Regions from separate parts of the Streptomyces sp. NBC_01320 genome, predicted to be linked through region 3. Evidence: riboswitches for the same ligand, from Rfam matches in the RefSeq annotation. Region 3 holds a riboswitch; each other region holds the start of a gene.
What was found. Region 3 has a riboswitch for cobalamin ahead of OG395_RS44995 (ABC transporter substrate-binding protein). Riboswitches for the same ligand answer to the same signal wherever they lie in the genome.
Positions count from the first base shown of each region.

Region 1 (6,806 bases), 7.5 Mb from region 3:
CCTGTGCCCGTTCGGACGTGTCCGGCACAACGGTGCCCGGTTCTGCGCTATTCCGCCTGCCCATGTGGCCGTGGCTCACACCCCCGGCCAGACTGTCCCCCATGACAGATGCTGTGGAGAACGCCGTGTACGACGTCGTGGTGATCGGTGCGGGGCCTGTGGGCGAGAACGTGGCGGATCGGACCCGGGCTGCCGGACTGTCCACGGCGGTCGTCGAGACGGAGCTCGTCGGCGGCGAGTGCTCGTACTGGGCGTGCATGCCGAGCAAGGCGCTGCTGCGCCCCGTGGTGGCTCGCGCCGACGCGCGCAAGGTCCCCGGACTCAGCGCGGCTGTCCAGGGACCCCTGGACACGGCCGCCGTCCTCGCGCACCGTGACGAGTACGCCTCACACTGGAAGGACGACGGCCAGGTCGCCTGGCTGGAGGGGATCGGCGCGGACTTCTACCGGGGCCAGGGACGTCTGACCGGTACCAAGGAGGTCTCCGTCACAGGCCCTGACGGCTCCGAACACCGGTTGACCGCCCGGCACGCCGTCGCCGTCTGCACCGGCAGCCGCGCCGTCGTTCCCGACCTTCCCGGAGTCGCCGACGCCCGCCCCTGGACCAGCCGCGAGGCGACCAGCGCCAAGGAGGTGCCGGGCCGACTGGTGATCGTCGGCGGGGGAGTCGTCGGGGTGGAGATGGCCACCGTCTGGCAGGCTCTCGGCGCGCACGTGACGATGCTGATCCGCGGCAAGGGGCTGCTGCCGAAGATGGAGCCGTTCGCGGGCGAGCTGGTCGCCGAGGCCCTCACCGAGGCCGGAGCCGACATCCGCACGGGCGTCTCCGCCACCTCCGTGCGGCGTGCCGGCCCCGACGGGCCGGTCACCGTGGAACTGGACAACGGCGAGCGCATCGAGACCGACGAGATCCTTTTTGCCACCGGCCGTGCCCCGCGCACCGACGACCTCGGGCTGGAAACGGTGGAACTGAAGCCCGGATCCTGGCTGAAGGTCGACGACAGCTGCCGCGTCGAGGGCAGCAACTGGCTGTACGCAGTCGGCGACGTCAATCACCGGGCGCTCCTCACCCACCAGGGCAAATACCAGGCCCGCATCGCGGGTGCCGCGATCGCCGCCCGAGCGCAGGGCACCGCGCCGCTGTCGACCGCGCGCTGGGGCGCACACGCCGCCACCGCCGACCACGCGGCCGTCCCCCAGGTCGTCTTCACCGACCCGGAGGCCGCATCCGTCGGGCTCACCCTCGCCGCGGCCGAGCGCGCCGGGCACCGGGTCCGCGCCGTCGACCACGACCTCGCCGCCGTCGCCGGCTCCGGACTGTACGCGGACGGCTACCGGGGCCGCGCCCGCATGATCGTCGACCTCGACCGCGAGATCGTACTCGGCGTCACCTTCGTCGGCCCCGGCATCGGGGAGCTGCTGCACTCGGCCACGGTGGCCGTTGCGGGTGAGGTCCCCATCGACCGGCTTTGGCACGCGGTCCCCGCCTATCCGACGATCAGCGAGGTGTGGCTGCGCCTGCTGGAGGCGTACCGCGGCTGAGGACGGCTGGTGAGCCGGTGCGTCGGCGACGGGTCCCGCCGTCCCTCGGAGGCACAGCGGGACCCGTCGCCGGGGTGCTTCGTCCCGCGCAGGTGCACGCTGCAACTACGTCCCCGAAGTGCCGGCGAGCTCACGGGGCGAAGCGTTTTTTCCGGTTCTCACCAGTAGTGGCGCCGTCCACCCATCCCGTGGCCGACAGCACCGAGAATCCAGAGGACCGCACCGATCAGCACGAGGGCGACGCCGATGGTCCACAAGATGGAAATTCCGGCCACCATGCCGATCACGAGCAGAATGACTCCGAGGACGATCATTGCGTCCCCCAATCTTTCAGGGCCACTTCCGAGTATGCGCCGGACGGCGTGTCTCGGCGTGGCAGACGACTGCCGTTGCTCGTACTGCCGTCCAGGGCCGGGAATCCCTGGCCGGGACCGCAGTGGATCACACGTGACAGCCGGGGTGTTCCGCGCCGCCGAGGCGGTCCGATGGGCCTTCTCGACCAGGCGCGATCCGGTCCGGCGAACCGCTACGCGACCCGCCTCTCCGGCACCTCCTGTTGCTCTTCCTCGTCGGGCAGCTTCACGTCGCTCACCAAGATGTTGACCTCCACGACCTCCAGACCGGTCATCCGCTCGATGGCGGCGATCACTTCGGTCCGGACGTCGCCCGTGAGCTCGACGATCGAGTATCCGTATTCGACGATGATCGACAGGTCGACCGCCGTTTGGACCTCGCCGACCTCGACCTTGACACCGCTGGTGACGGACTGACCTCCCGCTCCGGGTACCCGCTCCCGCACGGCCCCCATACCGCGGGCGAATCCCCCTCCCATGCCCTGGACTCCGGGCACACCCCGGGCCGCCAGCCCGGCGATCTTCGCCACCACGCCATCGGCGATCGTGGTTCGGCCCCGAGACCCAGGTTCCGTTCGGCGGTTTCCGCCGTGCGGTCCTGCCGCGTGCGTGGCCTCGGATTGCGAGCGCGTGGTTTCGGGCCGGTTCACCTGTGTTTGATCGGTCATGGTCGGTCGCCCTTCCGATGAGAAGGTGGGTTCGAACGCCTTGGCCAGTTTACGTACCATTTGTCCATGTTGCTCGAGCGGTACGGGTGTAGGCGGACCCACGGGCGGGCCCGCGCGGAGAGAGGGGCGGGTGGGCGGACTGCCCCTTCTCGTCCTCCCGCCTTCCTGGGCTCCGCCTCCACGACCGCTTCGGTCTCTCCGTCGGCGGACTCGAACAGGCCGACCGGTCGTCGGGGATGGTGTGACCTGATGCCACCGGCGTGGTGGGCCGGTCCGGTGGTGGAGGCCGACGCCGGATTACGGGACGTCGGCTCCGGTGCTCAGGGACCGCCCGCAGCGCAGGTTCCAGCGGCCGGACCGGCCGCTGAGCTCGGTCAGCGTCAACGGGGCGACGTCCAACCGCCAGAACGTCTGCGGCGGAAGGTCCAGCGCATGCACGATCGCGGCGCGTACCACTGCGGGTTCGGCCACGGCGATCACGCGGCTGTCACCGGCGCCGTCCCGATGCAACGAGTCCAGCCAGCCGCCGACCCGCGTGCACAGGTCCAGCAGCGACTCACCGCCGTGCGGTGCCGCCGAAGGGCCGGACAGCCAGTCCGACACCGCCTCCGGCTCGGCCTCGCTCACCTCAGCCAGCCGCTGCCCGCTCCAGCGCCCCAAGTCCCAGCCACGGAGGGCCGGTTCGGGATCGGACCGCAGCCCCAACGCCTCGGCGGTCCCGGCGCACCGCTCGTCCGTGCCACACACCCGGCGGTCGGCGGCAGGCATCGCGTCCGCGGCCGCACGCGCCCGCCGGACACCGGACGCGTCGAGCGGGGCGTCGCCGTCGAAACGGGCTTCACGCAGCGCCGCGTTGAGCGCCGGTGAGATCAACATCACCTGTACCGTCAACACCGGTGTCAACTCCCTGAACTGTGGCCTCTCGGGTAAGCACACCATGGCATCCGGGCCTCCCGGCCCCGCGGATGGCGCCATGGCGGCGCGTGCCCGCAGGCGGTATGGTCGCGACGAACATGACGACGGTGTGATGGAAGTCCGGTGAGAATCCGGCACGGTCGCGCCACTGTGAACCCGTACCCGTACGGGAAGTCAGACCCGGCACTGTCGTCTCAGGTACCACGATCGGGACGCGTGTTCCCCCAGGAGGTTCTGCCATGGCACAGACTGCTGCCCCCGCAAGCGTCGCAACACCCGCCATCACCCCCATCTCGCTGAAGGCCATTGCCCCGTGGGCGGTCTTCTTCGGCATCCTCATGCTCGTCCTGCTGTACTTCGTCGGCGCCGAGCAGGGTGCCACCGCCGTCATCTCCGGCGAAGGTGTCCACGAGTGGGTTCACGACGGTCGCCACCTGCTCGGTTTCCCCTGCCACTGACACGCTGCGCACCCCAGGGGAACCCGCTCATGAACTCCATATCCGTCAGAGCCCTGCTCGTCCGCGGCATGCTGGCCGGACTTGCCGCGGGCGCGCTCGCTCTTGCCGTCGCCTACTTCCTCGGTGAATCCCGGGTGGACGCGGCGATCGCGCTCGAAGAGGCTCACAGCCACGACCACGGCGGCGGCGAGGAAGTCGTCAGCCGCACGATGCAGTCCACCGCGGGTCTCGCCACCGGTGTCCTGGTCTTCGGCGTGGCTATCGGCGGCATCGCCGCGCTGGTCTTCTGCTACGCCCTCGGCCGCATCGGCAGGTTCGGCCCGAGGGCCACGGCCGCATTGATCGCGTTCGGCGCCCTGCTGACCGTGTATGTGGTGCCATTCCTCAAGTACCCGGCCAATCCGCCGGCTGTCGGAAACCCCGACACGATCGGCCAACGCACCACCCTGTTCTTCCTGATGGTCGCCCTCAGCGTGCTGCTGGCCGTCGCTGCCGTCATCTTCGGCAAGCGGCTGGCTCCCCGCCTCGGCAACTGGAACGCGTCCATTGCGGCGTCCGCCGCCTATGTGCTCGTCATCGGGCTGGCCTACGGCTTCCTGCCCTCGTTCAATGAGGTCGGAAAGGACTTCCCGGCCAGTCTGCTGTGGGAGTTCCGCCTCGCCACCCTCGCCGTTCAGGTCACGCTGTGGACCACTTTCGGTCTGGTCTTCGGCTATCTGACCGAGCGACTGCTGGTGCCGAAGACCGGCACGGTGACGTCCGAGGGCGGTACCACGTCCCATGCGGCCGCCGCTGCGAGCTGAGGCGCCGGCCGACTCGTCGGCCGTATGACGGCAGAACCCGCCGGAGTGTCCCGGCGGGTTCTGCCCTTTATGCGGCGTCCGTCGCGTCGGTGGCTTCAGCCACGTACGTCATCTCCGTTGCGTCCGGCGCCTCCGGCGTGTCCGACCATTCGATGAGGAAGTGCTTCACCCGGTCGTCCGCCCTGACGAAACACATGCCTGCCGCCACCATGACACGCTGGGACGCGATGTTGTCGAGGTCGGCATCGCCCTTCACGGCGGCGATGCCCTCGTCGCGGGCGAGCTCCAGCAGCGCCCGCAGCGCCTCGGAGGCGTACCCCTTACCACGCGCCGCAGGGGTCAGGCCGTAGCCGATCGTCACTTGCCCCTCCGCGTTCGGAGCGCCGTGAAAGCCCACTCCGCCTATGGCGTGTCCGTCCTGGCGGAGGCGGATCTCGTAGGCGCCGAACGGCTGGGGGTTGCCGGTGTCGGCGCAATGCTCCAGGAAATGCCCGGCCCCGGCCGCGTCGCCGTCGGTAGGGTACTCCGGTGCCCATAGGGCCCCTGGCCCCGGACGGCGGGCCACTACGTTCTCCGCCTCGGCGGGACTCAACGGGTGGAGTACGAGTCGAGGTGTCACAAGATCTCCCATGACCCGTCGGACTATCACGGCGGCGAGCCTCGGCGCACCGGAATAATCGGATTCTTTGCTGCCTGAAGGGGTGGGCAGCCGTGCCCTGACCTTCGAGCAGTGCGCGGAGGACCACGTGGCGGCCTTCCGCTGACACGGGCCCCGGTCGACGCCGCCGGCACCTCCCGGGCCGACGCACGTGGACACGGCCCGTCCGCAACGGAGGGCCCGGGCGGCATGCGTTCGCCGACCGGGCCCACCGTCTTGCACCCACAGCGGCCGGGAAGGAGGGCGGGGCTTCCCCGTCGGACAGCGTCCGTCCCGAAGCCTCGCCGTCTCAGCTGCCCATGTCCTCCCCGAAGTCCCCCGACATCGCCGCCGCCATCCTCAGGTGAGGCGTCGCCTCCTCCTGCCGGCCCTGCCGCTCCAGGGTGCGGCCGAGCATCAGCCGCGCATAGTGCTCCACCGGGTCGCGCTGCAGCACCGCCCGCAGCTCCGTCTCGGCCTTGCCGAGCCGCGCCGAGTGGTAATAGGCGCGGGCCAGCAGCAGCCGCGGCGCGACCTGCTCCGGTGCCTCCTCGACCAGTCCGCCCAGGATCCGGGCCGCGGTCAGGTACTCCTTGGCCTCGAAGAACATCCGGGCGCGGTCCCAGCGGTCGGCTGCCGTGCCGAACTCGTAATAGGTGTCGTTCACTTGTCCTCCTCGGTCGCGGCTTTCGGCGATCCGTCGGGCCATGCGTCCCGTCGTTCGCGCAGCCCGCTGTCAGCTTCCACAACACATCACTATGGTTGAACATTCCACCAAACTTTTGGCGTGGGTATCGACCGCCCGCGCCGGCACAGGAATAGGTTGAGCGCCATGAGCAATCTCGATCGCCAGGCCGCACTCTCCGTCTGCGGCGGCCGGGGCTTTGTCGTCGCCGACCCGGTGCGTGAACTCCTCAACCCGCGTCACGTCCAGCTCGGCGAGTCCACCGAGGTTCGCAGGCTGCTACCCAATCTCGGCCGCCGGATGGTCGGAGCCTGGGCCTTCGTCGATCACTACGGCCCCGACGACATCGCCGACGAACCCGGGATGCAGGTGCCCCCCCACCCCCACATGGGCCTGCAGACGGTCAGCTGGCTCCACGACGGCGAGGTGCTTCACCGCGACAGCCTGGGGAGCCTGCAGACGATCCGCCCGCGCGAACTGGGACTGATGACCTCCGGCCGGGCCATCAGCCACTCCGAGGAGAGCCCGAAGCCGCACGCTCGCTTTCTGCACGGCGCCCAGCTCTGGGTTGCGCTGCCCGACGCTCACCGCCAGGTCGAGCCGCACTTCCAGCATCACACCGACCTGCCGACCGTCACCGCCCCCGGCCTCGCCGCAACGGTGATCCTCGGCGAGCTGGACGGCGCCACCTCTCCCGGCGCCGCCTACACCCCGATCGTCGGCGCCGACATCGCCCTGACTCGTGG
Region 1 covers NZ_CP108390.1:2,361,772-2,368,577, reverse strand. The annotation lists gene OG395_RS11150 (dihydrolipoyl dehydrogenase family protein) at 102-1,541, shown strand; gene OG395_RS11145 (DUF6131 family protein) at 1,700-1,855, opposite strand; gene OG395_RS11140 (Asp23/Gls24 family envelope stress response protein) at 2,068-2,562, opposite strand; gene OG395_RS11135 (histidine phosphatase family protein) at 2,860-3,438, opposite strand; adenosylcobalamin (AdoCbl) riboswitch at 3,565-3,713, shown strand; gene OG395_RS11130 (CbtB domain-containing protein) at 3,717-3,935, shown strand; gene OG395_RS11125 (CbtA family protein) at 3,965-4,738, shown strand; gene OG395_RS11120 (GNAT family N-acetyltransferase) at 4,806-5,369, opposite strand; gene OG395_RS11115 (tetratricopeptide repeat protein) at 5,686-6,042, opposite strand; gene OG395_RS11110 (pirin family protein) at 6,208-6,806, shown strand, end outside.
Region 1: linked by a shared signal. The riboswitch ahead of OG395_RS11130 (CbtB domain-containing protein) and the one ahead of OG395_RS44995 (ABC transporter substrate-binding protein) in region 3 are both predicted to bind cobalamin.

Region 2 (6,806 bases), 1.4 Mb from region 3:
CTTCTCCTTGTTGTCCGCGTTGTCGCCGTGCAGGCCGCGCTGGACCCACGACCAGCCCTCGCCCATCTTGTGCCAGGCGACCGTGCCACCCTCACCACTCGCGCCGAGGACCTTCAGCGCGTTCTCCTCCCCGACCTTCCACTTCGCCGACTTGACGAACTGGAACACCCCGATCGGCCAGCCCTGGTTCCAGGCGCGCAGCGCGAGCCCGAACGCGGCCGTCGACTTGCCCTTGCCGATACCGGTATGGACGAAGAGCAGCGGACGGTTCCGGCGCTGGCGCGTCGTCAGCCCGTCGTCCGGCACCGTGGTCGGCTGTCCCTGCGGCATTAAGCGGCCCTCCTGTTGGATCCGTTGGTTCCCTGAACGTCCCTGACGAGCCCGGCGATCGAGTCGGCCCGCAGCTCGTCGAGCGTGACGGCGGTGCCCCCGAGATCGCGGGCCAGGGAGCCGGCCAGCCCGAGCCGCACGACCCCCGACTCGCAGTCCACGACGACGGACGCCGTGCCCTCGGCCTCGTGCAGCCGCGCGGCGCGCGCCGCCAGGGCCACCGGCTCCGGACCTCCGGTCGCCCGCCCGTCCGTCACCACGACCAGCAGTGGCCGCCGCGACGGATCGCGCAGCCGCTCCACCCGCAGTACGTCATGTGCCTTCAGCAGCCCGGCCGCGAGGGGAGTGCGCCCACCGGTCGGCAGCGTCTCCAGCCGCGCGGCGGCCGCGTCCACGGACGAGGTGGGCGGCAGTGCCACGTCGGCGCCCCTGCCGCGGAAGGTGATCAGACCGACCTTGTCCCGCCGCTGGTACGCGTCCAGCAGCAGCGACAGCACCGCACCCTTCACGGCGCCCATCCGCTGCCGGGCGGCCATCGACCCGGACGCGTCCACGACGAAAAGAACGAGGTTCCCCTCGCGTCCCTCCCTGTTCGCCTGTCGCAGATCATCCCGCCGCACCACCAACCCGCGGCCCGACCGCCCGCGCGCACGCTGGTGCGGGGCGGCAGCCTGTACGGTCGCGGCGAGATGCAGTTTGGTCAGGGCCCCCTCGGGCCGCCGCGCCCCGGTCGTACGCCCGTGTTCGGTACGCGCCCGGGACCGCCGCCCCGCCGCTCCCTCGCCGAGACCCGGCACGCTCAGCATCTTCGTGCGGAACGGCTCGGCGGCGCGTGCGGGCTGCTGCTCGCCACCATCGGCCGGCCGCCCCTGCGAGGGCAGTCCGGGCGTGTCGCCGTTCCCCGCCTCGGGCTGCGGCGGCGTGTCGGGCCCGTCCTCCCGCGGAGGCTGCCCACCCCCACCCGGCCCGTCCGGATCGGGATCGTCCCCGCCCCCGTCCCCTTCACCGCTGTTCTGCTCCAGAGTGTCGTCGAGCTTGTCCTCGTCGAGACCGGGCGCGTCGAACGGATTGCGGCGGCGCCGGTGGGGGAGCGCGAGCAGGGCGGCCTGCCGGACGTCCTCGGCGAGCACGTCGGTACGCCCCGCCCACGCGGCCAGCGCGGTCGCGGTGCGGGCCATCACGATGTCGGCGCGCATCCCGTCGACCTCGAAGGCCGCACAGGTGGCGGCGATCTGCCGCAACGCACGGTCCCCGAGCACCACATGGGGAAGAAGCGCCCGCGCCGCGGCGATCCGCTCCCGCAACTCCCCTTCCTCCTGGGCCCACCGGGCGGCGAACGCGGCCGGATCGTCGTCGTACGCGAGCCGCCGCCGTACGACCTCGACGCGTTGATCGGTGTCGCGTGACGCGGAGACCTCGACGGTCAGCCCGAACCGGTCGAGCAACTGCGGCCGCAGCTCGCCCTCTTCGGGGTTCATCGTTCCGACGAGCAGGAACCGCGCGGCATGCCGTACGGAGACGCCTTCGCGTTCCACGTACGAGGCACCCATGGCAGCCGCGTCCAGCAGCAGATCCACCAGGTGGTCATGGAGCAGGTTGACCTCGTCGACGTACAGGATTCCGCGATGCGCATCGGCGAGGAGCCCCGGCTCGAAGGCCTTGACCCCCTCGGCGAGCGCCCGCTCGATGTCGAGCGCCCCGACGAGCCGGTCCTCGGAGGCGCCCACCGGCAGCTCCACGGTCCGCGCCGCCCGCGACACGCCGCCCCCGGCCTCGTGGGGACCATCGGGACACGCCGGATCGGGTGACACCGGGTCACACGAGAATCGGCAGCCGGGGACGACATCGACCTCGGGCATGAGCGCGGCGAGCGCCCGCACGGCGGTGGACTTGGCGGTCCCCTTCTCCCCACGCACGAGCACACCGCCGACAGCGGGCGATACGGCGTTCAGCAACAATCCGAGCCGCAGATCGTCTTGCCCGACGATGGCAGTAAAGGGATACGGGGTACTCACAAAGCCTCCTTGACGACGTCATCCATCCGCGGGCCGCGTTCCAGCCCGTCCGGCGTTTGAGGACTGGGGTCCGGGGTGGAGCCCCGGTTACGGGAAGGGGCGGGGCGGGGAGGAAAGCCCGCCGTAGGCGTTCCCCTCACGTCGACCCCCCAGCCACCCCGGGCTCGTCAGCGCGACGTGCACCAGCCACAACACCGCGCCCTCGGGCCGCCGGCACCTCCGGTGCCCCAGGGCCCACGAACGGCAATCCCTCCGGTACCCCCGCCTCGATCAACCGCATCAACGCCCCCGTGTCCGCGTGCTCCTCGATCAAGTCCCCCAGGCGGTCCAGCTGCTCTTCCCGCAGAGCGCCGAAACTCGTGTCCGGCGCCGGCACGAACCGCCGCCCCGCCGCTGCCGCGACCTCCACCAGGAACCGACGCCGAAACGCATCGCTCTCCAACGACCCGTGCCAGTGCGTCCCCCACACCGCGCCGACCCGGCACCCGTCCAGGAACGGCTCGCCGCCCCGCACATCGGCGACCCCGTGGTGGATCTCGTACCCCTCCACCGGCTCCCCGAGCGCCGTACCGACCGGCCGGGCGAGGGTCTTCTCGTGGTCGAACCGGATACGCACCGGCAGCAGTCCGAGCCCGTCGACCCGCCCCGCCCGCGATTCCACCTCGTCCTCGATTTGCTCCGCGAGCACCTGGAACCCGCCACAGATGCCGAGCACCGGACGCCCCTGCGCCGCCCGCCGCAGCAGCGCGTCGGCCAGCCCCCGTTCCCGCAGCCAGGCCAGCGCCCTCACCGTCCCGCGCGTGCCGGGCACGATCACCAGATCCGCGTCGGCCAGCTCCTCCGCCCGGTCCACGAACCGGACCACGACACCCGGTTCGGCGGCCAGCGCGTCCACATCGGTGAAGTTCGACATCAGCGGTACGGCGCACACCGCGACCCGCAGCACGTCCTCTCCGTGCGGCGGCGCGACGACCGACTCGCGTACGGCCCCGCGCAGCGAGACCCGCAGTCCGTCCTCCTCGTCGATGCCCAGGCCGTGGGCGAACGGCAGCACTCCGTACGTCCGTCGCCCGGTCAGCCCGTGCAGCATGTCGAGACCCGGCTCCAGGAGCGACACGTCGCCGCGGAACTTGTTGACCAGATAGCCGGCGATCAGCGCCTGGTCCTCGGCGCTGAGCAGTGCCGTCGTGCCGAAGAACGAGGCGAAGACGCCACCGCGGTCGATGTCGCCGACCACGACGACGGGGAACCGCGCGGCCCGCGCGATCCCCATGTTCACGATGTCGGTGCGCCGCAGATTGATCTCGGCCGGGCTGCCCGCACCCTCGCAGATCACGGCGTCATAGGTGCTCCGAAGCTGCTCCAGGCAGTCAACGACCGTACCGAGCAGGGATTCCTGTCGCCCTCCGTGGTAACCGCGCGCGCTCATCTCGCCCACCGGCCTGCCCATCAGGACGACCTGACTGGACCGGTCGCTGCCGGGCTTGAGCAGCACCGGGTTCATCAGCGCGGTCGGTTCCACCCGGGCGGCCTGCGCCTGCATCGCCTGCGCGCGTCCGATCTCCGCGCCCTCGCGGGTGACGAACGAGTTCAGCGACATGTTCTGCGCCTTGAACGGCGCGACCTTCACGCCCTGGCGCACCAGCCACCGGCAGATGCCTGCCGTGACGACGCTCTTGCCCGCGTCCGACGTGGTTCCGGCGACCAGCAGTCCGCCGCTCATTTCCCGCTCCGTCCCGCGGCCGGACGCCGCCCCGAGGGCGACCACCGTCCCGCGATCAGCCGGCCCGCCGCGCACACGCCGAGGGCCAGCACCCCCACCCGGCGCGACAGCCGCACCGCGCGCTCGATGTCCCCGGTCTCCACCGCACGGCCGGTTGCGCCGTTCAGTACCGGCCGGTGCTCGACACGTCCGCCGTACGCGAGGGTCCCGCCGAGCCGTACGCCGAGCGCCCCCGCGAACGAGGCCTCCACCGGACCCGCGTTGGGGCTCGGATGTCTGCCCGCGTCCGCCCGCCAGGCCCGCAACGCTCGACGCGGCTGCCCCCCGGCAACCACGGCGAGCACGGCGGTGAGCCGGGCACCGGGCCAGCCCACGACGTCGTCCAGGCGGGCCGAGGCCCAGCCGTAGCGCAGATGGCGGGGCGACTTGTGCCCGACCATCGCGTCGAGGGTGTTGACGGCGCGGAAGGCGACGAGTCCGGGCACGCCACCCAGCGCGCCCCACACCAGCGCGCCGACCACCGCGTCCGAGGTGTTCTCGGCCACGGACTCCACCACGGCGCGCGCGATCTGCGGCCCGTCGAGGGAGTGCGGATCGCGCCCGCACAGATGGGGGAGCCGCTCCCGGGCCAGCTCGATGTCACCGGCGGCGAGCGCGCCGCCGATGGCGCGCGCCTCGCGCCCCAGCGAGGTGCCGCCGACGACGGACCAGGTGGCGGCCGCGGTCAGGGCGACGGAGGCGGCGGGACGACGGCGTACAACACGGGCGGCCAGCGCGGCTCCACCTGCAGCGCCTCCGGCGCAGACCAGGGTGTGCAGGGCGCCCCACCCGCGGTGGTCGCGCCACAGACGCCGTTCGACGCCCGCCGCGGCCCGCCCGAAGGCGGCGACCGGATGCCCCCGGCGGGGATCACCGAGCAGCAGATCGCCGATCAGGCCGGCGGCGGCGCCGTACGCGAAGATGCGGTCGGCTCGCACGGCTCAACCGGCCGTACTGCCTCGAAGGACCTTCGTACAGCCGACTCCTGGTGGGAGCGGCACAGAAACGGCGGACGCACGGCAGCCGGGCATGGCGATATGTCCTCACTCAGGGTCCGCGCCCTGGTTCGACGTGACCGGCGGCGAGAGTCTCCTGGCTCCCGGATCCGCAGTTCCCCCGGCCTTCCAACCCGCATGCGCGAGCCGTGACTTCCGGTGTGGGGGACTGCTCCCCGGTGACAGTGGCGGGACCGCGCCGGATTCGCACCGGCTTCCTCTGCTGTCGCCGTAAATGGCTCCGGCAGTCCACCACGCTCCGCGAACGCCCGTCAACCTGGCGTTGACCTGCGGCGGTGCAGTGTGCGCAGACGCACATCGGGCCGGACACACGCGAGGTGCGTCCGGCCCGATGGGAGAGTGCGGGAAGGGGCTCAGAGCCTGTCGGGTGACCTCTGATCGGGCGGCCGCGCCCTGGCACGCACGCTTCCCGCGTTGCCGAAATGTCCTAGTAGCTCCTTCCCCAGGCTCTCGGCTTCGTTCGAGCAGGGGAGACCCCATCCGAGGACATCCCGACGCCTTGGAATCGCACGCACCAGACCGCGTCCGCTATCCGATCGAAGGTCACCCGACAGGCTCTCAGGCGACGATCAGATAGATCCCGTACGCGACCGCGGCCGCGCAGAGCCCGAAGCAGAGGTACGCACCCGCACGGGCGAGCACCAGGGAGCCTCCGGTGGAGCCGCCCTGCGCGGCCGGTTCGGGCTGCTTGGAGAGGCCGACGATGCCCAGGGTGAAGAGGCCCACCAGTGCGACGGTGACGACGAGCGAGACGCCGAAAACGGAGCCGAGAGCTGCCCAGTCGATGTTCATGGTGATCTGTCCTTACACCGTGGCGGGCCGCGCCGGATCGGCGGCGACGGTTCCGGGCTGGGCCGGGATGGTGGTCTTGAGGTCCGTGGTCGTGTCCACTGCCGTGGCGACCGCGGCCGCCCCGGCGGGCGGCGGCGGGGTGACGGCCGCGATGGCGGTGGTGATGACACCGGCCGGTTCGGCGTCCTCACCGGTGGGCGCGACATCGTCGTGCCCGACCGGCTTGCGCCGGGACAGCAGCCAGATCGCTCCGGAGCCCGCGACGAGCAGGACGGCGACGACGGCGACACCCCAGGTGCCCTGCTTGGTGAGGAACTCCGCGCCCGCGCCGACCAGACCCGCGGCCGGCAGGGTCAGACCCCAGGCGACGAACATCCGGGTGGCGGTGGACCAGCGGACCACACCGCCCCGGCGGCCGAGCCCCGCACCCATGACGGCGCCGGAGCAGGACTGGGTGGTGGAGAGGGAGAAGCCGAGGTGCGAGGAGGCCAGGATGACCGTGGCCGCGCTGGTCTGGGCGGCGAAGCCCTGCGGCGGCTTGAGCTCGGTGAGGCCGCTGCCCATGGTGCGGATGATGCGCCAGCCGCCCAGGTAGGTGCCGAGTGCGATGGCCAGACCGGCGGAGACGATGACCCAGACCGGCGGGTTCGAGCCGGGGGACAGGACGCCACCGGTGACCAGGGCCAGGGTGATGATGCCCATGGTCTTCTGCGCGTCGTTGGTGCCGTGGGCGAGCGAGACCAGTCCGGCCGAGGCGATCTGGCCGGCCCGGTAGCCCTTGGCGGTGGCCTTCTCCTGGGCGTCGTTACGGATCCCGCCGCCGATCCGGTAGGTCAGCCTGGTCGCCAGCAGTGCGGCGAGACCGGCGACGACCGGGGCGGCGACCGCGGG
Region 2 covers NZ_CP108390.1:8,507,043-8,513,848, forward strand. The annotation lists gene cobO (cob(I)yrinic acid a,c-diamide adenosyltransferase) at 1-330, opposite strand, end outside; gene OG395_RS38685 (putative cobaltochelatase) at 330-2,345, opposite strand; gene OG395_RS38690 (cobyric acid synthase) at 2,482-4,068, opposite strand; gene OG395_RS38695 (cobalamin biosynthesis protein) at 4,065-5,045, opposite strand; cobalamin riboswitch at 5,193-5,323, opposite strand; gene OG395_RS38700 (hypothetical protein) at 5,682-5,915, opposite strand; gene OG395_RS38705 (inorganic phosphate transporter) at 5,928-6,806, opposite strand, start outside.
Region 2: linked by a shared signal. The riboswitch ahead of OG395_RS38695 (cobalamin biosynthesis protein) and the one ahead of OG395_RS44995 (ABC transporter substrate-binding protein) in region 3 are both predicted to bind cobalamin.

Region 3 (6,806 bases):
CGGGCCGCCCGGGTGCCCGTCCACAGTCCCACGTACGCCTTTTGTCATGGCCTCACTCGAATGGTCCAACGCCGGGCTGTTCCCCCAACACCACCGGCATCGCACGCTGACGTCCCGGATGCGACGGGCCACGGTTCCGGGCCGGGAAGTTGCATCGCCCATCCGGGTGAGGCGCGATGGAAGCCGGACGTGCCGTCCTCGGTGGAGCCGACCACAGAACGCGCGCCCGGGCGAGGAGGAACCGGTCATGGGAGCCGCTGACGGTTTCACGGATTCCAAGGAGCTCGACGGCCTGACGGTGTACGACCCCAGGGGCGAGAAGGTCGGCACCGTGGGGCGGGTGTATCTCGACGACGCCACCGGCAGACCGGACTGGATCACGGTGAAGACCGGCCTGTTCGGCATGAAGGAGAGTTTCGTGCCCCTGGAGGGCGCTCGCCGGGTCGGCTCCGATCTGCACATCCCTCATCCGAAGGACCGCGTGAAAGGCGCCCCGAGAGTGGACGCGGATGCGCATCTCTCCGTCTCCGAGGAGGAGGAGCTCTACCGTCACTACGACCTCACCAGGTGAGTTCCACGGCCGGTCCCGGCGCCCCGGGCAGGCGCGGCTCCCGGGAGCGGACAGGCCAGGGGCGGGCCCGCACCGTGCCGGGGTCCGCCTCCAGTTCCGTACGTGCGGCTACTCCGCCCGTCCGGGCAGAAATCGCACCGAGGGCCGCCCGTCCGGGCCGTCCTGGGTGACCACCGCCCGTACCCGGTACACGTCCGCGATGAGTTGCTCGGTGATCACCTCCGCCGGGGTACCGGCGGCCACCACCCGCCCCTCCTTCATGACGACGATCCGGTCGCAGAACATCGCGGCCAGATTGAGGTCGTGCAGGGCGATGACGCCGGTGACGGGCAGCGAGGTGACCAGGGACAGCAGCTCCAGCTGGTGCTGGATGTCGAGATGGTTCGTCGGCTCGTCCAGCAGCAGTTCACGTGGCTGCTGCGCCAGTGCGCGGGCGATCTGGACACGCTGGCGCTCGCCCCCGGAGAGCGTGTGCCAGGACTGGTCGCTGCGTTCGGCGAGTCCGGTGCGTTCCAGCGCCTCGCGTACCGCTTCGTCGTCCGCGCGGCTGGGCGCCGACCAGGCGCGGCGGTGCGGAATGCGGCCGAGCCCGACGACGTCCCGGACGCGCAGCTCGACCTGGGTGTCGGCGTGCTGGTCGACCACGGCGACCCGCTGCGCGACGGTGCGCCGGCCGATCGCGGCGAGCGGTTCGCCGTCGAGCGTCACCACGCCCGCCGACGGCGCGAGGACCCCCGCGAGCACCCGCAGCAGCGTGGACTTGCCCGACCCGTTGGGGCCGAGGAGTCCGACGGTCGCGCCGGGCGGGGGGACGAGGCAGACCCCGTCGAGGACGAGACGACCGCCCGCCTCCCGGGAGACCCGCTGGGCGCGCAGACCTGCGGCGGTGCCGGTGGATGTCATGTGGTCCTCCGGGTGCGGTACAGGACCGATACGAACGCGGGTACGCCGATGAGGGCGGTGACGACGCCCACCGGCACCTCCTGCGGGTCGAGGACGGTCCGGGCGAGCGTGTCGACCCAGACCAGGAACACCGCCCCGGCCAGCGCGGTGACCGGTAGCAGCCGCCGGTGCCCGGAGCCGGTGAGCGCCCGGGCGGCATGGGGCAGCACCAGTCCGACGAAGCCGATGGCGCCCGCCGAGCTGACGAGCGCGGCGGTCAGCAGCGCGGTCGTGCAGAGCAGCACGATCCGGGTGCGGCCGACGTTGACTCCCAGTGCGGCGGCCGCGTCCTGACCGAAGGCGAAGGCGTCGAGCGTACGGGCGTGGCCCAGACAGATCAGCAGGGTCACGACGAGCACGGTGAAGCAGACCCACACATCGGTCCAGCCGACCCCGCTGAGCGAGCCGAGCAACCAGAACAGCACACCTCGGGTCTGCTCGGCGTCGGCCGAGGTCATCACCACGAAGGAGGTCAGCGCGGAGAACAGCTGCATCGCGGCGACGCCGGAGAGGACCACCCGGTCCGTCGTACCGCCGAGGGTGTGGCTGAGCAGCAGCACCAGGGCGAACGAGCAGAGCGCCCCGAAGAATGCCCCGGTCGAGATCGACACCGCTCCCCCGCCCACCCCGAGTACGACGACCACGACCGCGCCCGTCGATGCCCCGGAGGAGACGCCGAGGACGAACGGGTCGGCGAGCGGGTTGCGGAGCAGGGACTGCATGACCGTGCCGCACACCGCGAGCCCGGCGCCGCACACGGCGGCGAGCAGAGTACGGGGCATGCGCAGGTTCCAGATGATGCCGTCCCGGATCGGGGTGAGCCGCGAGTCGCCCACCCCGAGATGGGCGGCCACCGCGGACCAGACGTCGGCGACGGAGATCCGGGCGGGGCCGATGGTGACGGCGACGGCAACGGACAGCGCGAGCAGGGTGACGCCCGCGGCCCACAGCACGCCGTCGCGCAGCCCCCGCGTGCCACCGGGCCTACGGTGCGTATCGGTTCCGGGTGCCTGCTCCGTACGTACCGCTGCGACCCGTTCGGTGTCCGTCACCCGGCGAGCCCGAACGTCCGCAGCCCGGCGGCGACCTGTTCCAGACCCTCGACCGTCCGGATGGACGGGTTCATGGCCTGGCCGCTGAGGAGCACGTACCGCTTGTGCCTGACGGCGTCCATGTTCTTCGTCGCGGGATTGGACTCCAGGAACTCGATCTTCTTCGCGGCGCTCTCGGCGGTCTGTGCCTTGCGCGTCAGATCGCCGATGACCAGGACGTCGGGGTTGCGGTCGGCGACGGTCTCCCAGCTGATCTGCGGCCATTCCTCATGGGTGTCGTCGAAGACGTTCTTCGCTCCGAGCTCCTTGGTGATGACGCCGGGTGCGCCGCAGCAGCCCGCCAGGTACGGGGCCTTGGAGTCGGAGAACCAGTAGAGGAGGGTGGCGTCGGAGACGTCGATGCCGTCGGTGGCCTTCTTCACCCGCTCCCGCAGCCGGGCGACGAGCTCGTCTCCGCGCTGCTGGACACCGAACACCGCGGCCAGGTCGCGCACTTCGCCGTAGACGCTGTCCATGGTCAGTGCTTCGGTACGCGCTCCGTCGCCGCCGCCGCTGTTGTCCTTGCCGGTGCAGTCGGCGGGCGACACGTAGGTGGGGACACCGAGCTCCTCGAACTGTTCTCGGGGGGCGACGCCGCCCTTGGCGAGGGTCGATTCGAACGAGGCGCTGACGAAGTCGGGTTCCTGGTCGAGGACCTTCTCCGACGACGGCCGGTTCTCCGAGAGACGTGGCACCTTCGCGTTGGCCTTCTCCAGCCCCTTCATCACCGGGTCGGTCCAGGTGGCTGTGGCCGCCAGCCGGTCGGCGAGGCCGAGGGAGAGCAGGATCTCCGTCGATCCCTGGTCGACGGAGACGGCGTGGTGCGGTGCGGCTGCGACGGTGACGGTGCGGCCGCAGTTCCTGAGCGTCACCGGATAGCCTTTTCCACCAGCTGACTTGGCTGTGGAGTCGTCGGTCCCTCCGCCGCACGCGGTCAGCAGGAGGAGTGCCGCCGCGAGCAGGGCGGCGGCGCGGACAGGGCTGGCTATGGACGGCACGGAGTCCCTCTGCGTCTCAGGGCCCATGCGCGGAGCCCGGTGTACGGAGTGCTGCCGCCCGGTACCGGGCGGCAGGTGCCAGCAGGTCTTCGGACTCGGGTTCCTTCGGACGGGACGCCTTCCCAGGACATCCGTGGATGTCCCAGTGGCCGTGGCCCCGCCCGTCCCCCTCACCGCTGCGCGTCAGCTCCGGATTCGCACCGGATTCCCTGACCCCTACGTGGAGTTTGACTGGCTTTGGCAAGCTATCACGCTGCCCCGCGCGGCTGGTCGGCGGTGTGGTGGGGCCGCAGGCGCCCCGGCCGTCCCGCCCCGGCCCGCTCCCCCCATGCCTACGGGCGCTGGAGGGCGACCACGGCGTTGTGGCCTCCGAACCCGAAGGAGTGGCTCACGGCGCGCCGGACGGGCCGGTGGCGAGGCTGTTCGGTGACGCAGTCGATGTCGAACTCGGGCGCCGGGGCTTCCAGGTTGGCGATCGGCGGTACGACGCCGCGCTGCAGCGTGAGGATCGTCAGCCCCGCCTCGATGGCTCCGGCAGCCCCCATGCAGTGGCCCAGTACCCCCTTGGGGGCGGTGACGGGTGGCCGGTGCGGGTAGGCCCGGCTGATGAGAGCGGCTTCCGTGGCGTCGCCCAACGGTGTCGACGTGCCGTGCGCGTTGACGTGTTCCACGTCCTCGGCCCCCCAGTCCGCGTCGCGCAGCGCGGCCTCGACCGCGGCCCGGGCGACGGCGCCGGACGGATGCGGACTGGTGGGATGGTGGGCGTCGGTCGTGGCGCCCGTCCCGGCGAGCAGCGCCCGCGGGACCGCTGCCCGGGCCCGTGCGTCGTCCGCCCGTTCCAGCACCATGACGGCGGCGCCCTCGCCCATGACGAGACCGGCGCGGTCGGCCGCGAAGGGCCGGCAGAGGCGGGCCAGGTCGCCGTCCCTCGTCGCGGCGGCACCGGACCGGGCGAATCCGGTCATGGCGACCGGGAAGACGATCGACTCGGTGGCTCCGGCGATCGCGAGGTCGCACTGCCCGGTGACCAGCAGGTCCCGGGCGACGGAGAGCGCGGTGACCCCGGACGAACAGGCGGTGCACGGCGCCAGGCTGGGACCGGTCGCCCCCATCCGGATGGCGATCTCCGCAGCGGGCATGTTCGGAATGGTGAGGAGAATCCCCGCCGGTGAAGTGGCCCCCGGTCCGCGCCGGTCGAGGGCGACGGCCTGTTCGGTCAGGCCCGCGGAGCCTCCGCTGCTGGTGCCGACGACCACGGCGACCCGGCTGCCGTCCCAGTCGGCCGGGTCCAGTCCGGCGTCCGCGACCGCTTCCCGCGCGGCGAGGACGGCGAACTTGACGTACCTCCCCATCCGGAAGGCCGCACGGCCGCCGACCGCCTCGTCCAGATCGATGCCGGAGACCGTGCAGGCGAAGTCGATCGCGCAGCCTTCGAGCTCGGGGACGGTGCGGGCCGGTGAGACCCCGGCGCACACCCCGTCCCAGGTGGTGTCGGTGTCGTTGCCGACCGGGGTGATCATCCCCAGGCCGGTGACGGCGACGGCAGGCCTGTTCATCGGGCGTTGCTCATCGCGGGGTCGCCGCTCACCGCAGCATCGATGAACGTCGTGATGTCGGCGAGGGTGGCGTCCTTGTAGAGCTTGTCGGAGTCGGCCTCGACCCCCAGCGTCTCCTTGATGATGACGGCGAACTCGGCGACGGCGAGGGAGTCCATCTCCAGGCTGTCCATCGTGGAACCGGGAAGGATCTCGGCGGCGGGCACCTTGAAGGTGTTCGTGAGTACGTCGGTGATCTTGGGGTGAATCGCGCTCATGATCTTCCTCTTCGCTAGGTCGTACAGTTCGCGCACGTCATGCAGGTTCCGGCGATGCCCGGGACGGCGGCACGCACGGTCCCGACGCCGATGTAACTGACTCCCGATCTGCCGGTTACGCCTTGCGGCGAACCGATTCGCCAACGATCATCCGCCGCTTCGTACAGCACCGGGAGAGGACGGATACGGTGCCCCAGTACGCCAGCAGAACGGCCCGGACTCCGAGGGACCCGACCGCGTCCCGTACCCGGCACAGGTGCCCGGCAGTTCGCTCGGCCGAGGCCTTCACCGCTCCCCCTGCGCCCCGGTGGTGTGCCAGGACGCCTCCGGATCGTCGTACGCATCGACGTAGTCGGCGCCTGCGATGGGCCAGTCCGCGAGCACCTCGTCCGGCAGCGCGAAGGACTCGATCAGGGTGGGCAGATGCCCGGCGACGGTGGCGATGAGCTGCTCGACGGCCTCCGGTAGCGTAGTTACCTGATCAACCGTCAGATGGCCGGCGGCGAGCAGATCGCCACTGTTGCGGGCCACCCACTGAAGGGCGAACAGCCGCTCCAGCTCGGCCAGCCTCTCGCGGCCAGGACCTTCGGGCATTTCCGCGACCGCCTCCGCGTACGCCTCGGCCGCCTGTCGGCGGGCGTGCGCCTCGACGCCCCGCAGGGCGGGCCCGGACGCCGCGTTCCACCGCGCCAGCGGATCACCGTGCGGTGCGCTGCTCATCCGCTCCCTGGCGCGGGCGAACCAGATGACCTCCACCTGCGCATGCAGCCACCCCAGGAACCGGGGGTCGGCGAGCTCTCCGGTCGCTCGGCCCGAGGTGCCACCGTCCGCGGCCGGTGAGGCGGCGAAGAGCATTTCCGCGGCGGCCTTGGCGTGGATGGCCAGATTGTCGCCCTCAGCGGTGATCACCGCCTCCGCGCCGGTGATCAGCTCGGTCATGCCGTTGTTCTCCAAGAGTGCCTGCGCTCCGCACCGTTCGCGGCATTCGACGACAACGGCACGGGCCTGCCAGGTGATCCACCCCTTCGCAACGGCGACGAGCCGCTCCGCCTCGGCCCGTCCCGTCTCCGTGCCGGTCCCGAGCTGCTCCTCCCAGCGGTCGAGGGCCCTGCGGTGCAGCAGGCTCATCGCGAACACCGTGGCCATGGCCTCGGCGAGCGGGCCGTGATGGCTGCGGTGGGCGATCACCCGCACCCGTTCCGTCGCGCGTGGCCCGGAGATGTACCGATGGCCTCCGTAGCGCACGGCGACGGCGAGCGTCGCGCGCGCGGAGCCGACCGCACAGGCGCTCATGGAAATCTTCCCGACCGTGACGCGTGCGATCGAGGTGAGGAAGCGGCGCCTGCGGTTGGGCAGAACGCTGCTGAACTCCCCGTCGTCGCCGATCCGTC
Region 3 covers NZ_CP108390.1:9,906,752-9,913,557, reverse strand. The annotation lists partial or broken gene OG395_RS45010 (PRC-barrel domain-containing protein) at 248-568, shown strand; gene OG395_RS45005 (ABC transporter ATP-binding protein) at 680-1,474, opposite strand; gene OG395_RS45000 (FecCD family ABC transporter permease) at 1,471-2,565, opposite strand; gene OG395_RS44995 (ABC transporter substrate-binding protein) at 2,562-3,629, opposite strand; cobalamin riboswitch at 3,666-3,853, opposite strand; gene OG395_RS44990 (beta-ketoacyl-[acyl-carrier-protein] synthase family protein) at 3,935-5,158, opposite strand; gene OG395_RS44985 (acyl carrier protein) at 5,155-5,415, opposite strand; partial or broken gene OG395_RS44980 (acyl-CoA dehydrogenase family protein) at 5,531-6,806, opposite strand, start outside.

Region 4 (6,806 bases), 5.1 Mb from region 3:
ACCACCGCGAAATCGTGGACCGGCAGGCCCTCGTCGCTGCGGTCGAGGCCGAACACCTCGCACAGCACGCCGAGTTCGAAGGGGTGGACCTCGTCGAGCAGGAGAGCGGCGACATTCTTCAGCATGACGTCAGTGTGGCAGTAATTCGATGCTGCGTGACAGTCCTGCCACTGCCGAAATACGGCCGCACGGACGACAGTAGGGGCATGAACACATTCATGAACTTCCTGGCCATAGCCGCACTTTTCGCTCTCGTCCTGCTGCCCGCACTCATCGGGCTCGCACGGGAGCGCCGGATCGACCGTGAGCTGCGCGCCGCGGAGTACGAACGGCGGGCGGAGCCCCCGGAAACGGCAGGCGCCGCGCAGCCGGTCACGGCCACGCGGCGCCCGTATCCCAGAGCCGGGGTCAGGGTCTAGAAGTCGTCGTCGAAGGCGACCGAGCCCTCCACCGCCACCTGGTACGCCGACGGGCGGCGCTCGAAGAAGTTCGTCAGCTCCTGAACACCCTGCAACTCCATGAACGAGAACGGGTTCTCGGAGCCGTACACCGCCGGGAAGCCGAGCCGGGTGAGCCGCTGGTCGGCGACACACTGCAGGTACTCGCGCATCGACTCGGTGTTCATGCCCGGCAGTCCGTCGCCGCACAGGTCGCGGCCGAACTGCAGCTCCGCGTCGACGGCCTCCTTCAGCATGTCGGTGACCTGCTGCTGGAGCTCGTCGTCGAAGAGGTCGGGCTCCTCCTTGCGGACGGTGTCGACGACCTCGAACGCGAAGTTCATGTGCATCGTTTCGTCACGGAAGACCCAGTTGGTCCCCGTGGCGAGACCGTGCAGCAGACCGCGCGAGCGGAACCAGTAGACGTACGCGAACGCGCCGTAGAAGAACAGCCCCTCGATGCACGCCGCGAAGCAGATCAGGTTCAGCAGGAAGCGTCGGCGGTCCGCCTTCGTCTCCAGCCGTTCGATCTTTTCGACCGAATCCATCCACTTGAAGCAGAACTGCGCCTTCTCGCGGATGGAGGGGATCTCCTCCACCGCGTCGAACGCGGCCGCGCGGTCGTCCGGGTCGGGCAGGTACGTGTCGAGCAGCGTCAGATAGAACTGGACGTGCACGGCCTCCTCGAAGAGCTGCCGCGACAGATACAGCCGCGCCTCGGGGGAGTTGATGTGCTTGTACAGCGTCAGCACAAGGTTGTTCGACACGATCGAGTCGCCGGTCGCGAAGAACGCGACGAGCCGGCCGATCATGTGCTGCTCGGCGGGTGTCAGCTTGGCGAGATCGGCGACGTCGGAGTGGAGGTCGACCTCCTCGACCGTCCAGGTGTTCTTGATCGCGTCGCGGTAGCGCTCGTAGAAGTCCGGGTAGCGCATGGGCCGCAGGGTCAGTTCGAAGCCCGGGTCGAGCAGATTCTTGTCGGTTGAGCTCATTACTGGCAGGCCTCGCAGGACTCGGGGTTTTCGAGGGAACAGGCGATCGCGTCCGCGTCGGGAGCCGAAGCCTGCTGTCCGGGAAGGGCAGCGGCGACCGTGGCCTGACCGGACGCCGCCCGGGCGATCCGGGTGGCCGGGCGTGAGCGCAGGTAGTACGTCGTCTTGAGCCCCTGCTTCCAGGCGTAGGCGTACATCGAGGAGAGCTTGCCGATCGTCGGCGTCTCCAGGAACAGGTTCAGCGACTGGCTCTGGTCCAGGAACGGTGTACGCGCCGCCGCCATGTCGATCAGACCGCGCTGAGGGATCTCCCACGCCGTGCGGTACAGCGCCCGTACGTCCTCCGGGATCCAGGCGAAGCCCTGCACCGAGCCGCTCGCCTCGCGCAGCGCCTCGCGGGTCCGCGCGTCCCACACGCCCAGCTGCTTCAGCTCGTTCACCAGGTAGGCGTTGACCTGGAGGAACTCACCGCTGAGGGTCTCGCGCTTGAAGAGGTTGGAGACCTGCGGCTCGATGCACTCGTACACCCCGGCGATCGAGGCGATCGTGGCGGTCGGAGCGATGGCGAGCAGCAGCGAGTTGCGCATGCCGGTCTGTGCGATCCGGGCGCGCAGCGCTTGCCAGCGCTCCGGCCAGCTCAGCTCGGTGTCGTAGTGGTCGGGGTGCAGTACGCCGCGGGCGGCGCGCGTCTTTGACCAGGCGGGCAGCGGACCGGAACGCTCGGCGAGGTCGCAGGACGCCTCGTACGCGGCGAGCATGATCCGCTCGGAGATCTTCGTGGAGAGCGCGCGGGCCTCGGGGGAGTCGAACGGCAGCCGCAGCCGGAAGAAGACGTCCTGGAGCCCCATCGCGCCCAGCCCCACCGGACGCCAGCGAGCGTTGGAGCGGCCGGCCTGCTCGGTCGGGTAGAAGTTGATGTCGACGACCCGGTCGAGGAACGTCACGGCGGTACGGACGGTGGCGTCCAGCCGCTCCCAGTCGATGTCGCCGTCGGCCACGAACGAACCGAGGTTGACCGAACCGAGGTTGCAGACGGCGGTCTCGCCGTCGTCGGTGACTTCGAGGATCTCGGTGCACAGGTTCGACGAGTGGACGACGCGACCCGGCTCGGCCGTCTGATTGGCCGTCCGGTTGGAGGCGTCCTTGAACGTCATCCAGCCCTGACCGGTCTGCGCGAGCGTCCGCATCATCCGGCCGTACAGCTCACGCGCGGGCATCGACTTGCGGGCCAGGCCCTTGGCCTCGGCGGCCCGGTACGCGGCGTCGAACTCGTCGCCCCACAGGTCGACCAGTTCCGGCACGTCGGCGGGGGAGAACAGCGACCAGTCGCCGTCCGCGTCGACCCGGCGCATGAACTCGTCCGGGATCCAGTGCGCCAGGTTGAGGTTGTGCGTACGCCGCTGGTCCTCGCCCGTGTTGTCGCGCAGCTCCAGGAATTCCTCGATGTCCGCGTGCCACGTCTCCAGGTAGACGGCGGCGGCGCCCTTGCGGCGGCCGCCCTGGTTCACTGCGGCGACCGAGGCGTCGAGCGTCTTCAGGAACGGCACGATGCCGTTGGAGTGCCCATTGGTGCCGCGGATCAGTGAGCCGCGGGCGCGGATCCGGGAGTACGACAGGCCGATGCCGCCCGCGTGCTTGGAGAGCCGCGCCACCTGGTGGTAGCGGTCGTAGATCGAGTCGAGCTCGTCCAGCGGCGAGTCCAGCAGATAGCAGGAGGACATCTGCGGGTGCCGGGTGCCGGAGTTGAAGAGTGTGGGGGAGGAGGGGAGGTAGTCGAGGCGGCTCATCAGGCCGTACAGCGAGGCGACCTCGTCCAGTGCGCGTACCGACTCGTCCTCGGCGAGACCGGCGGCGACGCGCAGCATGAAGTGCTGCGGCGTCTCGATGACCTGGCGGGTGAGCGGGTGGCGCAGCAGATAGCGGCTGTGCAGCGTCCGCAGCCCGAAGTAGCCGAACCGGTCGTCGGCGCCGTCGGCGAGGGACTGCTCGACCAGCGCGTCGAGCCGGGCCGCGTGGAGTGCCACGAACGCGGCCGTGCGGTCCGCGATCAGACCTTCGCGGTGGCCGACGGCTACCGAGGCGGAGAACGACAGCGCGCCCTGACCGGCCGCCTCGTCCGCGATGGTGCGGGTCAGGAGGCGGGCGGCGAGCCGGGAGTACGAGGGGTCCTCGGCGATCAGACCCGCGGCGGCCTCGGTGGCCAGCGCGCGCAACTCCGCCTCGTCCGACGCGGCGTTGCGGCCGCGCAGCGCGGCGGCGGCGACGCGACCGGGGTCGGTGTCGGGCAGATCGGCAGTGAGGTCGGTCAGGGTCCGCAGCAGTGCGGTACCGGGTCCGTCGTTCGTGGTTCCCGCGGACTCGGCGACTGAAGCCGGATCGGCTGGCGCGATGGTCACGTGGTGCTCTCCCTCGCTCGGCTCGGGGCCGGCGGGGGAGCGGGGCAGCCGCGCGGAGGCATGCCCGAAGAAGGAGGGCAGCACTGCGTGCGGCGTCCACCGGCCCATCCGCGAGGCCCGGACGTCTGGGCGTCCGGATCGGTCGAGCCGGACGCGCTGTCGGCAGGTCCTCGGACTTTCAGGGTGCGCAAAGGGGCACCGAATACACCGTTGCGGGACAGTTCCGGATTCGCACCGGATTTCCCTGCGGCGACAGCGAGCACGAGCATACATGTGGGGGCCGCCCGATGAGGCGGCCCCCACATGTTGTGTCGTACGGGTTCAGCATGATCGTACAAGGAGTCCCGATGCTTGGGCCCGGGAGGAATTGTTTCCCGTGGCTCGTAGGTGCGGAGTGCTGGAACAGTTTCGAAGGTCAGGTGGGTCGTTTCTGTTGCTCGATGTACTCCTTGATGAGGGACAGGGGTGCCCCGCCGCAGGACGGGGCGAAGCGGGACGGTGACCAGAAGTGCTGGCCCCACAGGTACTTGTGGGTGAGGTCGGGCAAGTCCTGTCGGAGGTGGCGAGTGGAGGCGTCCTTGAGGCAGCCGGCGAGTTCGGAGAGCGCGACTTTGGGCGAGTAGTGGACCAGGAGATGAACGTACTTGGTCCTGTTTGCCGTTGAACTCGACCAGCGTGGTACCGAAGTCCGCTCGCACGTCCCCCATGACCTGCGCGCAGCGCATCAGGATCTCGTCGGTGAACACGCCCCGCCGTATGTGGGGATGAAGACCAAGTGGGCGTGCAGGGTATGAATGATCATTCTTCCTCCGTGTATATCGGTGTGTAGTGCCTAATCTCAGGACGTGGGTCAATCTTGGGCGTTAGTCTGGCCGGGTGAAGCTGGTGGTGCAGGTCAAGCTCTTACCGACGTCCGTGCAGGCGGCGGCACTTGAGGCGACCCTGCGTGCCTGCAACGAGGCAGCCTCGTGGGCGAGTGAGGTTGCGTTCGAGAGGGAAACGTTCCGGAACTTCGCGCTGCGCGAGCACACCTACGCCGAGGTGAAGGAGCGGTGGGGGCTGGGAGCGCAGGCCGCCCAGCACGTGATCAAGAAGACCTGCGACGCGTACACCACGCTGCAGGCGAACCTGCGGGCGGGGAACCTCGGCAGGCCCGGCACGAAGCGCCACCGCCAGACCACCGGCAAGCCGGTCTCCTTCCGGTCCCATGCGGCCCAGCCCTATGACGACCGGATGCTGTCCTGGCAGATGGACACGCGCACCGTCTCGATCTGGACGACTGCCGGGCGGGTCAAGGGAGTCGCGTTCACCGGCAGTACGGAGCAGCTGGCCACCCTCGCCCGCTATCGCAAGGGTGAGTCGGATCTGGTGTGCCGGGACGGCTCCTGGTACCTGGTCGCGACCTGCGAGGTGCCCGAAGCGGAACTGAATACCGATCCGGTGGATTTCCTTGGGGTTGATCTGGGGATCGTGAACATCGCCACCACTTCGGACGGCCGCATCATGGCCGGACGGCAGCTCAACCGCATGCGGCTCCGCGACCGGAAGCTGCGCACCAAGCTGCAGAAGAAGAACACCAAGTCCGCCATGCGCCGCGCCGTACGGCGGCGCCGCAAGGACGCGCGGCGGGCCCGGGACATCAACCACAAGATCGCGAAACATATCGCGGCCGAGGCTGAACGCACCTCGCGCGGAATCGCCCTGGAAGACCTCACGGGCATCCGGGCGAGGGTACGGCTTCGCAAGCCCCAACGGGCCACGCTCCACACCTGGGCCTTCGCCCAGCTGGGAGAGTTCATCGTGTACAAGGCCCGCCGGGCAGGAGTGCCGGTGGTGTACGTCGACCCGGCGTACACCTCCCGCACCTGCGCCCAGTGCGGGCACATCGACAAGGCGAACCGGGTCTCCCAGGCCCGGTTCGTGTGCCGGTCGTGCGGATTCGTTGATCACGCCGACCGGAACGGCTCCCGCAACATCCGCGCCCGCGCGTGGACGTTGTGGCGACGCGGGGCCCCGTCAACGGCCCCTGCCGTCCCGCCTCCACGGCGGACGGCTGAACGCGGACAACGCATCACCGCCAGTGATGTCGCGTAACGCAAGCCCATCGCCTCAGCGACGGGTAGTTGACAGGCTCAGGCTGTACGTGAGCAGCGGGAGACCTGGAATGGGATCCCAGTCGCGCTCCGGAGTCCGTACGAAGCCCAGGCGGCGGTAGCCCCGGTGGGCCGCGAGCATGGCCGGCGTCGTCGACAGGACGAGCCGCGCGATGCCTTCCGTGCCGCGAGCCCGGTCGATACAGGCCTGTACGAGCGCCTCGCCGGCGCCAAGGCCGCGCGTCTCCCGTGCGACGGCGAGCATCCGGAACTCGGCCTCGTCGGGGCCGGCGACGTCAGCCCACGTATTGCCGGGCGGTGCATACGTGACTCCGCCGAGGAGCGTGCCGTCGGCACCGACGGCGACGAACACCTCGGCCTCGGCGACGCGACGGAGCACGGCCCGGAGCTTTTCGAGATACGGATCGTCGGCGCCGAAGTCGAGCAGACCGTCGTCGAGGTCGGCGTGGGCGGTGATCTCCCCGAGGGCGGTGTGTTCCGCTGGGGTGATCGGGCGGATCAACAGGTCCATGCCGGGGGTGTGCCGTACCGGCGAGGGAACCAGGGACTGTCTTCCGGATCGGGCCTGATCCAGACGAAAGGCCCTAACGCTGACGGCTGCTCAGGCCAGCTGTTTTCGCTGTGAGCCCGCCGTGTCCGCTGTCGGTGGACAACCCGGAAAGAACACAACGGTGCGCCATCATGACCGGATGGAGCGGAACGCAGCGGTGCATCGACTCGACCTGGGGTACTTCGTCCGACCTGCATCCGAGACCGGCGGCCCTCAGCCGCGGGTTGAACCCGTGCTCGCCTATTTGGTGCGGCGCGATGAAGGACTGATCCTCTTTGACACCGGTGTCGGATCCGCCGATCCCGAGGCCGAGGCCC
Region 4 covers NZ_CP108390.1:4,793,204-4,800,009, reverse strand. The annotation lists gene OG395_RS21610 (GlxA family transcriptional regulator) at 1-125, opposite strand, end outside; gene OG395_RS21605 (hypothetical protein) at 207-419, shown strand; gene OG395_RS21600 (ribonucleotide-diphosphate reductase subunit beta) at 416-1,429, opposite strand; gene OG395_RS21595 (ribonucleoside-diphosphate reductase subunit alpha) at 1,429-3,825, opposite strand; adenosylcobalamin-variant (AdoCbl-variant) riboswitch at 3,982-4,081, opposite strand; partial or broken gene tnpA (IS200/IS605 family transposase) at 4,241-4,627, opposite strand; gene OG395_RS21585 (RNA-guided endonuclease InsQ/TnpB family protein) at 4,702-5,919, shown strand; gene OG395_RS21580 (GNAT family N-acetyltransferase) at 5,935-6,450, opposite strand; gene OG395_RS21575 (N-acyl homoserine lactonase family protein) at 6,629-6,806, shown strand, end outside.
Region 4: linked by a shared signal. The riboswitch ahead of OG395_RS21595 (ribonucleoside-diphosphate reductase subunit alpha) and the one ahead of OG395_RS44995 (ABC transporter substrate-binding protein) in region 3 are both predicted to bind cobalamin.